One region of the Psychrobacillus sp. FSL K6-1464 genome, then DNA from elsewhere that is predicted to be linked to it. Evidence: predicted binding sites of a transcription regulator. Region 1 holds the regulator's gene; each other region holds the start of a gene.

Region 1 (4,411 bases):
CCAGTCCACATAGAAACAACTGCTGCGATATCTTCTACTGTTACTTCAGATTCTTCTTTTCCTTGTTTTTCTTTCCAATTGTTTTTCATTTTCTCTAGTTCATCTTTGAGCTTCTGCTCTTTATCACGGAATGATGCAGCTTTTTCGAATTCCTGACTTTGAACTGATGCATTTTTTTCAGATCGGATTGCTTCTAGTTTAGCTTCTAATTCTTTTAGATTAGGAGGTGTTGTATATGAACGTAAGCGTACCTTAGAACCCGCTTCATCTATTAAGTCAATTGCTTTATCTGGCAAGAAACGATCAGAAATATAACGATCTGACATTTTCACGGCCGCTTCAACCGCTGCATCCGTAATCTTCACACGATGATGAGCTTCATAACGATCACGTAAACCGTAAATAATTTGAATCGCTTCATCTACTGAAGGCTCATCTACTTGAATTGGTTGGAAACGACGTTCAAGCGCGGCATCTTTTTCGATATATTTTCTATACTCATCCAATGTTGTTGCACCAATACATTGAATTTCTCCACGAGCAAGAGCAGGCTTCAAAATATTCGAAGCATCAATAGCACCCTCTGCTCCTCCAGCACCAATTAACGTATGAAGTTCATCAATGAATAGGATAACATTACCTGCTTGGCGAATTTCATCCATCACTTTTTTCAAACGATCTTCAAATTCCCCACGATATTTTGTACCAGCAACAACTGTACCCATATCTAGTGTCATTACACGTTTATCGCGTAGGATTTCTGGCACTTCATTTTGGACGATTTGCTGTGCAAGCCCTTCAGCAATAGCCGTTTTACCAACACCTGGTTCTCCAATTAGAACTGGATTGTTTTTTGTACGACGAGCCAAGATTTCAATTACTCTTGTAATTTCTTTACTACGACCAATTACAGGATCTAATGTACCTTCTCTTGCAATTTGTGTTAAGTCACGAGCTAGACCATCTAGTGTCGGTGTACTAGCTGGAGCTGTTCCATTGTTGCCATTGCCGTGCGCTTGCTCTGTACTACCTAATAATTGAAGTACTTGTTGACGAGCTTTGTTTAAACTTACTCCTGCATTATTTAGGACACGAGCAGCTACGCCTTCTCCTTCACGGATTAATGCAAGCAATAGATGTTCTGTTCCAATATATGAATGCCCAAGTTTTCGAGATTCATCTACGGAAAGCTCAATCACTTTTTTAGCACGAGGAGTGTAGTTAACAATTGGGCCAACTTCTTCTTTGCCTGCTCCTACTAGTTCCTCAATCCCTGCTTCAATTACTTTTAAATCTACTTCTATTGCCTCTAATGCTTTTGCAGCAATTCCACTACCTTCTCGGATAAGACCAAGTAATATATGTTCTGTTCCAATAGATTCATGCTTCAAGCGTATAGCCTCTTCTTGAGCTAGTTGTAATACTTTTTGAGATCTTTGTGTAAAACGATTAAACATCATTCAGATTCCTCTCCCTTTGTTTTCTGTTTTTCTTCTTTTTGCAATCTTTCCCTTAACAGCTTCGCGCGAAACATATCCCGCTCAGAAGTATTCAATGAAGTTCCCGCATATTTTTGTAGAAATCCTGGTTGCATAAACACCATACATTCATTCAAGATAGATACATCAACATCTTCTATGAGTCCCATATCTATTCCTAATCGTACATCCGATAGGCATCTCGCTGCTTCATCCGTTGCCATGATACGGGCAAATGATAAAGTTCCTAGAGATCGATATAGTCGGTCTTCTAGTGTATTGGCCGAATGCTTTAGAAGTGCATCTCGTGCTTCTCTTTCTTTTTGAATAATTTGTTCGGTAATACTCTGAAGATCAGCAAGTATGTCTTCTTCTGACTTACCAAGTGTGGTTTGGTTGGACACTTGATATACATTACCGAGCGCTTCACTACCTTCTCCGTAAATTCCTCTAACAACCATTCCAAGTCTTGAAATGATCGTAACAATTCTGTTCATTTGTTTGGTCATCGTTAATGCCGGTAAATGCATCATGACAGATGCACGCAAGCCAGTACCTGTATTTGTAGGACAACTTGTCAAATAACCAAACTGCTCGTCAAACGCATATGGTAATTCTTTATCTAATACACGATCTAGCACATCTGCTTGTGCATAGGCTTCTTGAATTTGAAGCCCTGGAAAAAGACATTGTATACGAATATGATCCTCTTCATTGACCATTACACTAACCGATTCATCATTTGATAATAAAACCGAGCCAGTCATAGGCGAGTTAGCGAGCTTTGGACTGATTAAATGTTTCTCTACTAACACTTGGCGACTTAGTTCCGATACATCCTTTATATGAATGGAAGAAAATTGCATATCTAATTCGTCACTTGCATCTAACAAAGTGGCAGATACAGATTGGTCAATTTTATGCGCCTCGTCTTCTGTAAATGCTAAAGGAAAACGATAGCCATTCAGATTTCTAGCTAAGCGTATTCTTGTACTCATCACGATATCTGAATGCTGTCCAACACCAGCCATCCAACTAGAAATGGAGTTATCTAAAAAGTGTTCAATTGACATTCGTTTGGTCACCTCCTCCTGTTGAAAGTTGACTTTCCAAATCTCTGGCTTCATCTCTCAACTTTGCGGCTTCCTCAAAACTTTCCGTGGCAATAGCATCTTTCATTTGAGAGCGAATGGCTTCTATACGTTTCTTTAAAGCAATCTTCTCTCCTAGTGCACCTGGAGCCTTCCCGGTATGCTTCGTGTTTCCATTATGAAGTCGCTTAAATACATTCGGTAACTGAGGGCGAAAACTGTTATAACAATTCGCACAACCAAATTTTCCTTCATCTAAAAAACGCTGGATCGACCAACCACATTCATCGCATACAATTATATTTTTTTGTTGTTTTTGTTGCATTGGTTGTTGTTCTGTTTGACTAAACCAGTTCGATAATAGTTGATGTAAAGATAGTGGATCTTGTTTGTACTCAACGTAAAACGGGTGGAGGCTATTTGCACAGACTTCACAATAATGTCTTTCAAGATGTTCACCATTATGCACTTGGGTAACCGTTACTTTCGCCGGTCTTTGTTTACAATTTTCACAAATCACCTTTAACACACCCCGTTCATTTTTCACTTTTTTCATATTTTAATGTTAATAACATGGCGCATAAAATACGAGACCTTAGTTCATCTCTGGCAGGTAATGGAATCACCAGAGTCGTTCTATTTAAAGCTGCTAAAATGAGTTTTGCTTCACGTTTAGTAATAACATCTTCATCGATCAATCGAAAAACAATATCTTCCGTGACCGATTCTGAAGCCCCATTTTCTAGTGTTTGTATAATATGCTCTATTAGATCAGCTTTTGTATGAGCTCGAACGCGGAGGATTCGAATATATCCCCCTCCACCTCGTTTACTTTCTACTAAGTATCCGCGATCTTGGGTAAATCGTGTATTGATTACATAATTTATTTGAGATGGAACACACTGAAACTTCTCCGCGATTTCACTTCGCTTAATTTCGATTTGTTCCTTACTTCCTTCTTCTATAATAGCCTTCAAATACCCTTCAATTATGTCAGATATATTTTTCATCTTCTCACCTCTTCTCACAAACTGACTTTGACTAACTTTGACTATATTATAACGAGAATTTTTTGTATGTGCAATTGATACGATTTGCACTTAAAAACAAGAAAAAACTACAAACCATTGTTTGTAGTTTAGGATATATTATTATGACTATTCCTATTCAAAAAATCTTTTTTATCTTTCTAGAATGACTAATTGAACCTTCTATAGCTACAGCTAAATTAAATTTTCTTTTTATAATTATTTCGTTGAGACTTCGTAACTTGCTTCCATTTATTCGTTTCTGCTTTTTTGGCTGCAGCATCGCTTTTGCGGTCGATATGCGCAAGCTCTCGCATCAGTTTTACATAACTCTTGTATCGTTCTTGTTTAAGAGTACCATTATCAATAGCCTCCCGAATTGCACAACCAGGCTCTTTTACATGCTGACAATCACGGAAACGGCAATCTAATGCTAGGTCTTCGATATCCTGAAAACTAGCACTCACCCCATCACTTGTATCCCAAAGTTGAAACTCTCTCATCCCAGGTGTATCAATTAGTAAGCCACCTTCAGGTAACAGCGTCAACTCTCTATGAGTGGTTGTATGGCGCCCTTTACTATCATCTTCTCTTATATGATTGACAGTCATTACTTCTACACCTGACAAGGCGTTTATCAAGGATGATTTCCCAACTCCGGAAGAACCTAAAAGTGCACCTGTTTTATGAGAGGATAATAGACTTCCTAATCGATCGATACCTTCGCCGGTCACACTACTCACTGCAAATATATCCACACCAAATGCAATAGCCTCTACTTCTTTCATATAATATTCTAGGTCTTCACAAGCAT
Region 2 (4,411 bases), 910 kb from region 1:
CGGTTACCTGAAAAACTTCGTGAAATAGCTAGGTTACGTGTAGAGTATCAAGATGTTACACTTAAAGAACTAGGTGAGATGGTTTCCTCAGGCGATGTGAGTAAATCAGGTGTTAATCACCGATTGCGAAAAATAGATGAAATAGCAAATGCGCTTCGTAATGGAGAGACAATTTAAGAAATGGGGAGTAGACTATGGCAGAACAGCAGGTGGAAGTAAAATTATCTTCAGGACTTCAAGCAAGGCAGGCTGCACTTTTTGTACAAGAAGCAAATCGTTATATTGCAGATGTCTATTTAGAAAAAGATACTAAAAAAGTGAATGCAAAAAGTATTATGGGAATTATGAGTTTAGCGATCAGCAAAGGAACAAAAGTAGGCTTAAGTGCAGACGGTTCCGATGCAGAGGAAGCAGTAGAAGCTTTAGCTAACTTCATCTCGAGTGAATCATAAAAACGAACGGCCTCATTAGTCATTTAGACGAAAGGGCTATTTTTTTTGAGGAAAATAAGGCATTATAAAACTCAAGAAGTTAGGAAAGTAGTTGCTCCATAACTATTTAACGATATCTTAGTGAATAAGATAGGTGGTGACTGTATGAAAAAGAATTTCATCTTAGGATTCTTTTTATGCTTAATCGTTTTAGCAAGTATTCAATTATCCAAAAGTACCCTAATAGAAAATGCATTAACTGATGAGTTTTTTAGTAGTAATACTATTTTAAGGATAGAGGAAATAAATAAGACGAATTTTACAAGAACCAATACATCATTAGAAAAGCAGCAAGCAATGAAAGCATTACTAAAAGGGCAGAAACTATCAATAATGGAGAAATCGTTTGATCCGCTTAAGGCAGAATATAGGATAGTGTCAACATCAAATCCGAATGACCATATTTATATATTTGTTGAGGAAAATGTAATTGTATTTCCTCACAAAAGTAGTAGAGGATATAGCATAAAAAATAATCATGAGCTGATAAGAGAAGTTGATTTTTTATTGAAGTGAGAAAATTCTCTTTAAAAAAATCCCAAAGGAATAAATTCCTTTAGGATTTTAGTGGATAGTTTATGCTTTTTTCATTTCGCTACGATCGATAATATGATCGATTAAGCCATATTCTTTAGCACGTTCTGCAGTCATGAAGTTATCACGATCTGTGTCTTTTGCAATGACTTCGATTGGTTGACCAGTACGTTCAGAAATAATTTTGTTCAACTTATCGCGTAAATGTAAAATGCGTTTTGCAGCAATTTCGATTTCAGTTGCTTGCCCTTGTGCTCCACCAAGTGGTTGGTGAATCATTACTTCTGCGTTAGGAAGCGCATAACGTTTCCCTTTTGTTCCAGCAGTAAGTAGGAATGCTCCCATAGAAGCAGCCATACCGATACAAATTGTTTGTACATCAGGTTTGATGAACTGCATTGTATCATAAATTGCCATACCAGCTGTAATACTTCCGCCTGGGCTATTGATGTAGATAGAGATATCTTTTTCTGGATCTTCTGCTTCTAGGAATAATAATTGTGCAACGATTGAGTTTGAAACGTTGTCATCAATAGCACTTCCAAGCATAATGATACGGTCTTTTAATAATCGAGAGTAGATGTCATATGCACGCTCTCCACGATTAGTTTGTTCAATAACAGTAGGAATTAAATTCATCCTGATTTCCTCCTTCAAAGGTGGGTTAAATTATTTAGTTACTGAGAAAAGTTCCCTCAGTTGTAACTTTATCATACACATAATGGTCAAGGAAGGTCAAATGTTAAGCTTTGAAATGTTTGCTTGAATTATATGCCTTCTATTTGTATAATAGATAAGTCGCTTGCCCTTGTAGTGTAATGGATAACACACAAGCCTCCGAAGCTTGTAATGTGAGTTCGATCCTCGCCGAGGGCATATTATTTCAACATAGTTATACATAAGATATTTCAATCCTCCGTTTATTTTCTATATAAACGGAGGGTTTTTATTAGTTTAAAAATACTTGGGTTTGTATTGTTTAGGGTGTTTTTTCGTCCTCTTTATTTCTTCTACCAAAGGAAACTGCATAAGCATCATGTCTAAAATGAAGAATCGGATCTTCGGAAAGGTCGATACCTTCTCCCACTATTGTAGGGTCAAACAATAGACTTTCAGTAGGGAGTACTTTTTTATTTATTGTTAAACGCCCTACTAATATCTTTTGCCTATCAGATGGCCATTTATCGGTAGGGTCATCGGTAGGATCTGTATCTTCCCCTATTCGAATATAGAGCTCAAATCCGACAGAGCCTTTTTCGACTCGCTTCTCTAAGTCCTCGTGTAAATAATTCTTAGACAAATGAATGTTGTCCAAGATAGAAGGGGATTTTTCATCTTTTAAAGGATGCCATTCGTATTTTATAGATTGTCTTTTACCTTCAGCATTAACTAAATAGAATGCATGAATAGGGTAGTAGTTTAAAGCCGCATAGCTAATCGGAGGTTGCTTTAGCTGTTCCTTAAGAGTGAGCAATGTATTCTTATGCTCTGGAAAGGTTGTCAGAAGCTTAGCCACTCCTAAACCTAAATCTACGGAGTGAATACCCGTTTTATGAGAGCCTAAAATTTTCAGCATATCTATAAAGGTTTTAGGGTCTTTTGTGACGAACATTGGAACTGTTGTACACACTTGATGACTAATAGAACCATCTGGCTGATGGAAATGGATAGCCATTCCTTTAGCTGGAGATAAAAAATCTGCTGCAGAGGGGTCTGGTGGACTATTGGAAAAACGAACGGTAGCAGCTACTGGTTCTTGTTGAAGATGGGGTGCCGTCGTATATGGAATCGCATTTCCGTTTGGAATAAAAGTGGCTTCATAAAATTCGCCTTTTGCATGGGCACGTCGATAACCAGGAAATTTACCTTGAAGTTGTTCTAATGTATTAACGGCATTTTGCGGTAGTGAATTACTCATCCAATCACCTCGTTTTTTTGAATGAAAAGAAAGATTTCATTTATTAATCATTACCACTGAATAAATTACCTAAACAATGAAGTACTAAAAATATGTAAATATAGTATGAAAATGGTTAGCTAAGCTGATTTATATCTAAAATATGTTTACTGGCGAAACGGAAAAGTCATCCCATCTAGTTACTTCTATATAAGGATAAGATGAAACTTATATATATTTGGTCCGTAAATGATAATAGGTTTTGTATTTTCGAATTAAAGGTACAATAATACTATAATTATTGAAGAGGTGAGCGAGTTGAAAAAATTATTAGTGCCCATTATTATAGTCGTTGTAATTATTGCGATAATCGCAGGGATATTTATGGGAAGTTATAACGGATTTGTAGACAAAGAAGAAAACGTAAATAATGCGTATGCGCAAGTTGAAAACCAACTGCAACGTAGAATGGATTTAATACCGAACTTAGTTAGTACCGTTAAAGGTTTTGCAGCACATGAAGAAGAAGTGCTTGGAAATATCGCAGATGCACGATCAAGATTGGCAGGAGCGGGTTCACCTGAGGAACAAGCTGAGGCAAATGATGAATTATCAGGTGCTTTGAGCCGATTATTAGTTGTTGTGGAGAATTACCCAGAACTAAAGGCTGATGCAAACTTTAGACAATTAATGGATGAACTTTCAGGTACAGAAAACAGACTTTCTGTAGCAAGACAAGATTATAATACAGTTGTTTCGGATTACAATAAAAAAGTAAAACGGATGCCTGGAAGTATCGTAGCGTCTATGTTTGGCTTCGATGAGAAAGAATACTTTAAATCAGCTGAGGGAGCGGAAGAAGCGCCCGTAGTCGATTTTGAAGGAGATGGAGAGTGATGAAGAAAAGTGCATATGCTATCACATTTGCACTTCTCCTTACATTCCTCTTTCCATTATTAACTTTTGCAGAATCTAATTATCCGAAGCCTTTACCAGGTGAATTATATGTGCAAGACTTCTATGACGTTCTAACAGAAGAGCAAGAACAAGAAATTGAAAGGCTTGGACAAAACCTAGAAAATGCTACTGGTTCGCAAATCGTTGTAATGACAGTAGAGTCTTTAGAAGGTCAGGATGTAGCGACATATGCTGTAGATGTAATGCGAGGCTATGGTATAGGGGATGAAGAGAAGGATAATGGTGTACTTTTTATCTTGGAAATGGATCCTGATAAAGTAGAAGGCCGTGATGTATACATTGGGGTCGGCTACGGTTTAGAGGGAGCTTTACCGGATGGTAAGATTGGTAGAATTTTAGATGATTACACCTTTCCTTACTTAGAGAGTGGGGATGTACCAGGTGCTATTCTTTCGACTTATCAGCTATTATATAATCAGGTAGCTACTGAATACGGTTGGGACGGCGAGTTAACAAGTCCCAAAGGTCCTTCTCCTCTTGTAGGCTCTACAGATGGCGGTGGATCCACGAT
Region 3 (4,411 bases), 2.6 Mb from region 1:
GAAAAACAGCAGAATCTATTTAGTTAAGTTTAATCTTTCTATTAGGAATTCTGCAATACCATCTTCATTATTCGTTAAAGTTACTTCATTGGCGATGGATTGAAGAGGACTAATTGCATTACCCATAGCTACTCCAACACCAGCATATTCTATCATTTCTAAATCATTATCTTCATCACCAAACGCAATAATACGTTCCTTTGGTATGTTTAAGAACTTGGATACTTGGGAGAGTCCAACCGCCTTATTTAAACCATGGCGTACAATTTCAATAACATCCCAAGGTGCACCCCAACGACGATGATCGATTACTTCCGCGTGAACATCTCTTAAATGCTGGCGTACTAAATCGACCGAGTCTTCTTCTGCGTGGATTAGTAAACTAGTTGGGTCTGTTTTCAAAAGGCTGCGTAAATCTCCGGTAGTTACCTGTGGATTCCCTAATGAAAATGCTGAGAGTATTTTTTCATCGTGATAATGTAAATATACATCATCTAATACCTCCGCGAGCATATTTTTGATGGAATAACCTTCTACCGCTTCAACTACTTGTTTGACAACCTTTAAATCTATCGGTGTATGTACAGTTTTCCATGAGGATCTTCCAGGATGATGAACAAATGCTCCGTTAAAGTTAACAATTGGTGTACTCAAACCGAGCTCTTTATAATACATTTCACTGGATCTATAAGGTCTACCAGTGGCAATCATTACTTCATGTCCCTCATTTTTTGCCTGCTGAAGTATATTTTTAGTTTTTGTTGAAATTACTTTTTCATCGGTCAATAAAGTACCATCTAAATCTAACACGATTAAATGTGGTTTCATAAAAAAAACTCCCTTCTATCTTACTTTAAAGTGTATCGTTTTCAATGAATAACGTCAAAATGTAAAATCAGTCTCTTTGAACTCTTAAGATTACTTTGGTAGAATAATGATAGAAGAAAGGCGGGATAGCAATGATAGTTACTACCGAGGCATGGGGAAACATTCCGTTATTACATATTTTTAAAGAAGAAACAAAAAAGGATGCTTCAATTGTCATCTTTTTACACGGATTTGAAAGTGGAAAAGAGCATAACCTACATTACGCTTACCAACTTGTACAACAAGGCTGTCGCGTCATTTTACCAGATGCACATCTACATGGAGAACGAGATGAAGAATTAGATGAAGTAGAAATAAGTCTTCGTTTTTGGGAAATTGTTTTAACTTCTATCGAAGAAGTTGGGCATATTAAGCTTGAGTTAGAAAAACGAGGCTATTTCACAGGTCAAAAAATTGGTATAGGTGGAACGTCAATGGGTGGTATTACTACTCTAGGTTGTTTAACTGTCTATCCATGGATTGACGCTGCTGCTATTATGATGGGTACGCCTGGTTATGTAGAACTTGCGAAAGGACAAATTGCTTCCGTTGAACAAAAAGGATTCAAAGTACCATTGAATGCGGTTGAACGAAAAAATATGTTCGACACATTAGCTACTTTTGACGCATCAAACTATCCTGATAATCTTATTGAAACGCCATTATTCTTCTGGCATGGAGAAAAGGATCCTGTAGTACCATATGAACCAACTGCCCAATTTATCGCTTCGCTTAGAAAGCGATATGATAAAAAGAATATAGTCTTGATGAACGAGAAGTCAGCGGGACATGCAGTATCACGAAAAGGATTGCTAGCTTCTATGCAGTGGCTTGCGGATAGTTTGGCATAAACTGTTGAGTTTGATATGATTGATATATAGCCTGTTAAGCGGGATAAAATAGAGGAGGTTTTCAATATGAGTCAAGATGAAGAACAAGACATGAAGGATAGTATGATGGCCGCTCTGGAAAATGTTATCGACCCTGAACTAGGCATAGATATTGTCAATTTAGGTTTAGTATATGATGTGCAGTTAGCAGATGAAGATATTGCAAAAGTTACCATGACATTAACATCAATCGGTTGTCCAATGGGTCCACAGATTGTAGATCAAGTAAAAACAGCACTTAGTGAACTACCTGAAGTAAAAGGAACAGATGTGAATGTAGTCTTCAATCCACCATGGTCTAAAGACAATATGTCCCGCTACGCTAAAATAGCACTAGGAATTAGATAATAAAATACATCGAGTAAAAAGTCGAATCATAGTAGATTCGACTTTTTATTATGAAGCTCCACAATAGTGCCCTGAGTTAAACACGATTCCACCTAAGTTTCACCTTCCAAAATCCAAACAAAAAAGCCGCTGAATTAGCTCAGCAGCTAGTCAATTCGACAAATATGCAATGGACAGTTATCACACTCAACTTCTGTGCGTAAAAAAGGTAGATTATGAATTGTAATCATACCATTATCTAACGATAGAACCCTTTTTTTCTTTAAGTCATTTAAAATCCGATTTACAACTTCTCTGCTAGTAGCACAAAAGTTGGCCAACTCTTGATTGGTCAATGCGCGATCTATTAGTATACCACCATCCTCTTGTTTTACCCCATATGTATTTGTTAATCGAATTAATGTGGACAATAACGCACCTTTTTTCCCATGGAGCAATAAATCTCTTAAGCGAGTTTCGTTTTTTAAATTATGCACTTGTAGGATTTGAAGCCATTCTTTCATAAGAGTAGAATCATCCGATAAGTATTTTTCCAATGTAGAACGAGATAATACTAATAAGTGGGTAGGTTCTATTGCATTTGCCGAAACGGAATGATACAAAACTTCGCAAAAAATAGAAGTTTCTCCTATAATCGTATTATTTCCAGTAATTCTCAAAGTTAATATTTTTCCGCTTTCTGTATCCTTACTTATGCGAATGGTACCTGTTTTTACAAGAAAAACATCTTCTGACCTTTCACCTTCTAAAAAAATGGATTGATCTTTATCTACTTTTAAGTTGACTCCATATTGTTCGAATAGTGCATGTATACCTTGTGAATTGGAACTTTGTTCATTCATAATTATTACTTCCTTTCCGATATTCACATTTGTTTTCATATGTGCACTTTCATATATAATAGCATATTTAGGTAATTTACTTAACCAAATATCATGCCATATTTCTTTACAAAGGTTATAGGGAAAACGTATACTTATATTAGTCAAAGAAGGTCAAACTATTTCGCGAGGAGAGGTTTGTAAAATGCAAATGAAACAGCAAGATGAAAAAAGTCCTTTAGAAACGTACGGTAGAAATCTAGTAAATGCAGTCAAAGAGGGGAAAATGGATCCTGTTATTGGGCGTGATCAGGAAATAAGGGATGTTATTCGAATCCTATCGAGAAAAACAAAAAATAATCCTGTATTAATAGGCGAACCAGGGGTAGGGAAAACGGCCATTGTAGAAGGACTAGCCCAGCGAATTGTACGTAAGGATGTACCAGAAGGCTTGAAAGAGAAACAGATTTTTGAGCTTGATATGAGTTCGTTAATCGCTGGTGCAAAATATCGCGGAGAATTTGAAGAACGCCTTCAAGCCGTTTTAAAGCAAGTGAAAGATAGCGAAGGACAAATTATTTTATTCATCGATGAAATTCATACGATAGTTGGCGCAGGGAAATCTGATGGTGCAATGGATGCCGGTAATATGTTGAAACCAATGTTAGCGCGCGGGGAATTGCATTGTATTGGAGCTACAACACTCGATGAATATCGAATGTATATTGAGAAGGACCCAGCACTTGAAAGACGCTTCCAACAAGTAATGGTCAGAGAACCTTCTATAGAAGATACAGTTTCCATTTTACGCGGACTGAAAGAACGCTATGAACTACATCACGGGGTGCGAATCCATGACCGAGCAATTGTAGCAGCGGCAGAGCTTTCAAATCGCTATATAACAGAACGGTTTTTGCCAGACAAAGCAATCGATTTAGTTGATGAGGCTTGCGCGATGATTCGGACAGAAATCGATTCAATGCCGCAGGAACTCGACGAAGTTACAAGAAAAATGATGCAGCTTCAAATTGAAGAACAAGCGTTAATGAAAGAAAAGGATGCCGCAAGTCAAAAAAGACTAGAGCAATTGCGTAAGGATTTAAAAGAATTAGAGACTTCAACAAGTGAAATGCGAACAAAATGGCAGCTAGAAAAAGAGGCTATTCGAGTAATTCAACAAAAACGAGAAGTACTGGATCTCTATCGCCGAGAATTAGAAGAGGCGGAAAATCAATACGATTTAAACTTAGCAGCAGAGCTTCGCCATGGTAAAATTCCCACACTAGAAAAAGAGCTTCAAGTGTATGAAAACCAAGTAAATGAAGATACAGAAACTCGTCTATTACGAGAAGAGGTAACAGCAGACGAAATTGCCTCTATTGTTTCAAGATGGACTGGTATTCCTGTAACAAAGCTGGTAGAGGGAGAAAGAGAAAAGCTTTTACGCTTGAATGAAACATTAGGAGAGCGAGTAGTTGGACAAGA

The links. Region 1 encodes CtsR, which represses protease genes until heat stress. Its sites were predicted from a motif close to ATGGTCAATAAAGGTCAAACA; they were not measured.
Region 2: the regulator CtsR is predicted to act here: its motif matches at 1,747-1,767, upstream of clpP (ATP-dependent Clp endopeptidase proteolytic subunit ClpP).
Region 3: the regulator CtsR is predicted to act here: its motif matches at 3,087-3,107, upstream of MKX39_RS04750 (ATP-dependent Clp protease ATP-binding subunit).

What each region holds. Positions count from the first base shown of each region.
Region 1 is NZ_JBBOOP010000001.1:3,637,122-3,641,532, forward strand. It holds gene MKX39_RS18795 (ATP-dependent Clp protease ATP-binding subunit) at 1-1,460, opposite strand, end outside; gene MKX39_RS18800 (protein arginine kinase) at 1,457-2,551, opposite strand; gene MKX39_RS18805 (UvrB/UvrC motif-containing protein) at 2,541-3,089, opposite strand; gene MKX39_RS18810 (CtsR family transcriptional regulator) at 3,106-3,579, opposite strand; gene rsgA (ribosome small subunit-dependent GTPase A) at 3,798-4,411, opposite strand, start outside.
Region 2 is NZ_JBBOOP010000001.1:2,731,503-2,735,913, reverse strand. It holds gene whiA (DNA-binding protein WhiA) at 1-177, shown strand, start outside; gene MKX39_RS13855 (HPr family phosphocarrier protein) at 195-452, shown strand; gene MKX39_RS13850 (hypothetical protein) at 597-1,007, shown strand; gene clpP (ATP-dependent Clp endopeptidase proteolytic subunit ClpP) at 1,068-1,664, opposite strand; tRNA gene MKX39_RS13840 (tRNA-Arg) at 1,830-1,901, shown strand; gene MKX39_RS13835 (catalase) at 2,005-2,943, opposite strand; gene MKX39_RS13830 (LemA family protein) at 3,241-3,819, shown strand; gene MKX39_RS13825 (TPM domain-containing protein) at 3,819-4,411, shown strand, end outside.
Region 3 is NZ_JBBOOP010000001.1:999,872-1,004,282, forward strand. It holds gene MKX39_RS04730 (Cof-type HAD-IIB family hydrolase) at 16-828, opposite strand; gene MKX39_RS04735 (prolyl oligopeptidase family serine peptidase) at 960-1,718, shown strand; gene MKX39_RS04740 (metal-sulfur cluster assembly factor) at 1,785-2,105, shown strand; gene MKX39_RS04745 (Crp/Fnr family transcriptional regulator) at 2,252-2,947, opposite strand; gene MKX39_RS04750 (ATP-dependent Clp protease ATP-binding subunit) at 3,132-4,411, shown strand, end outside.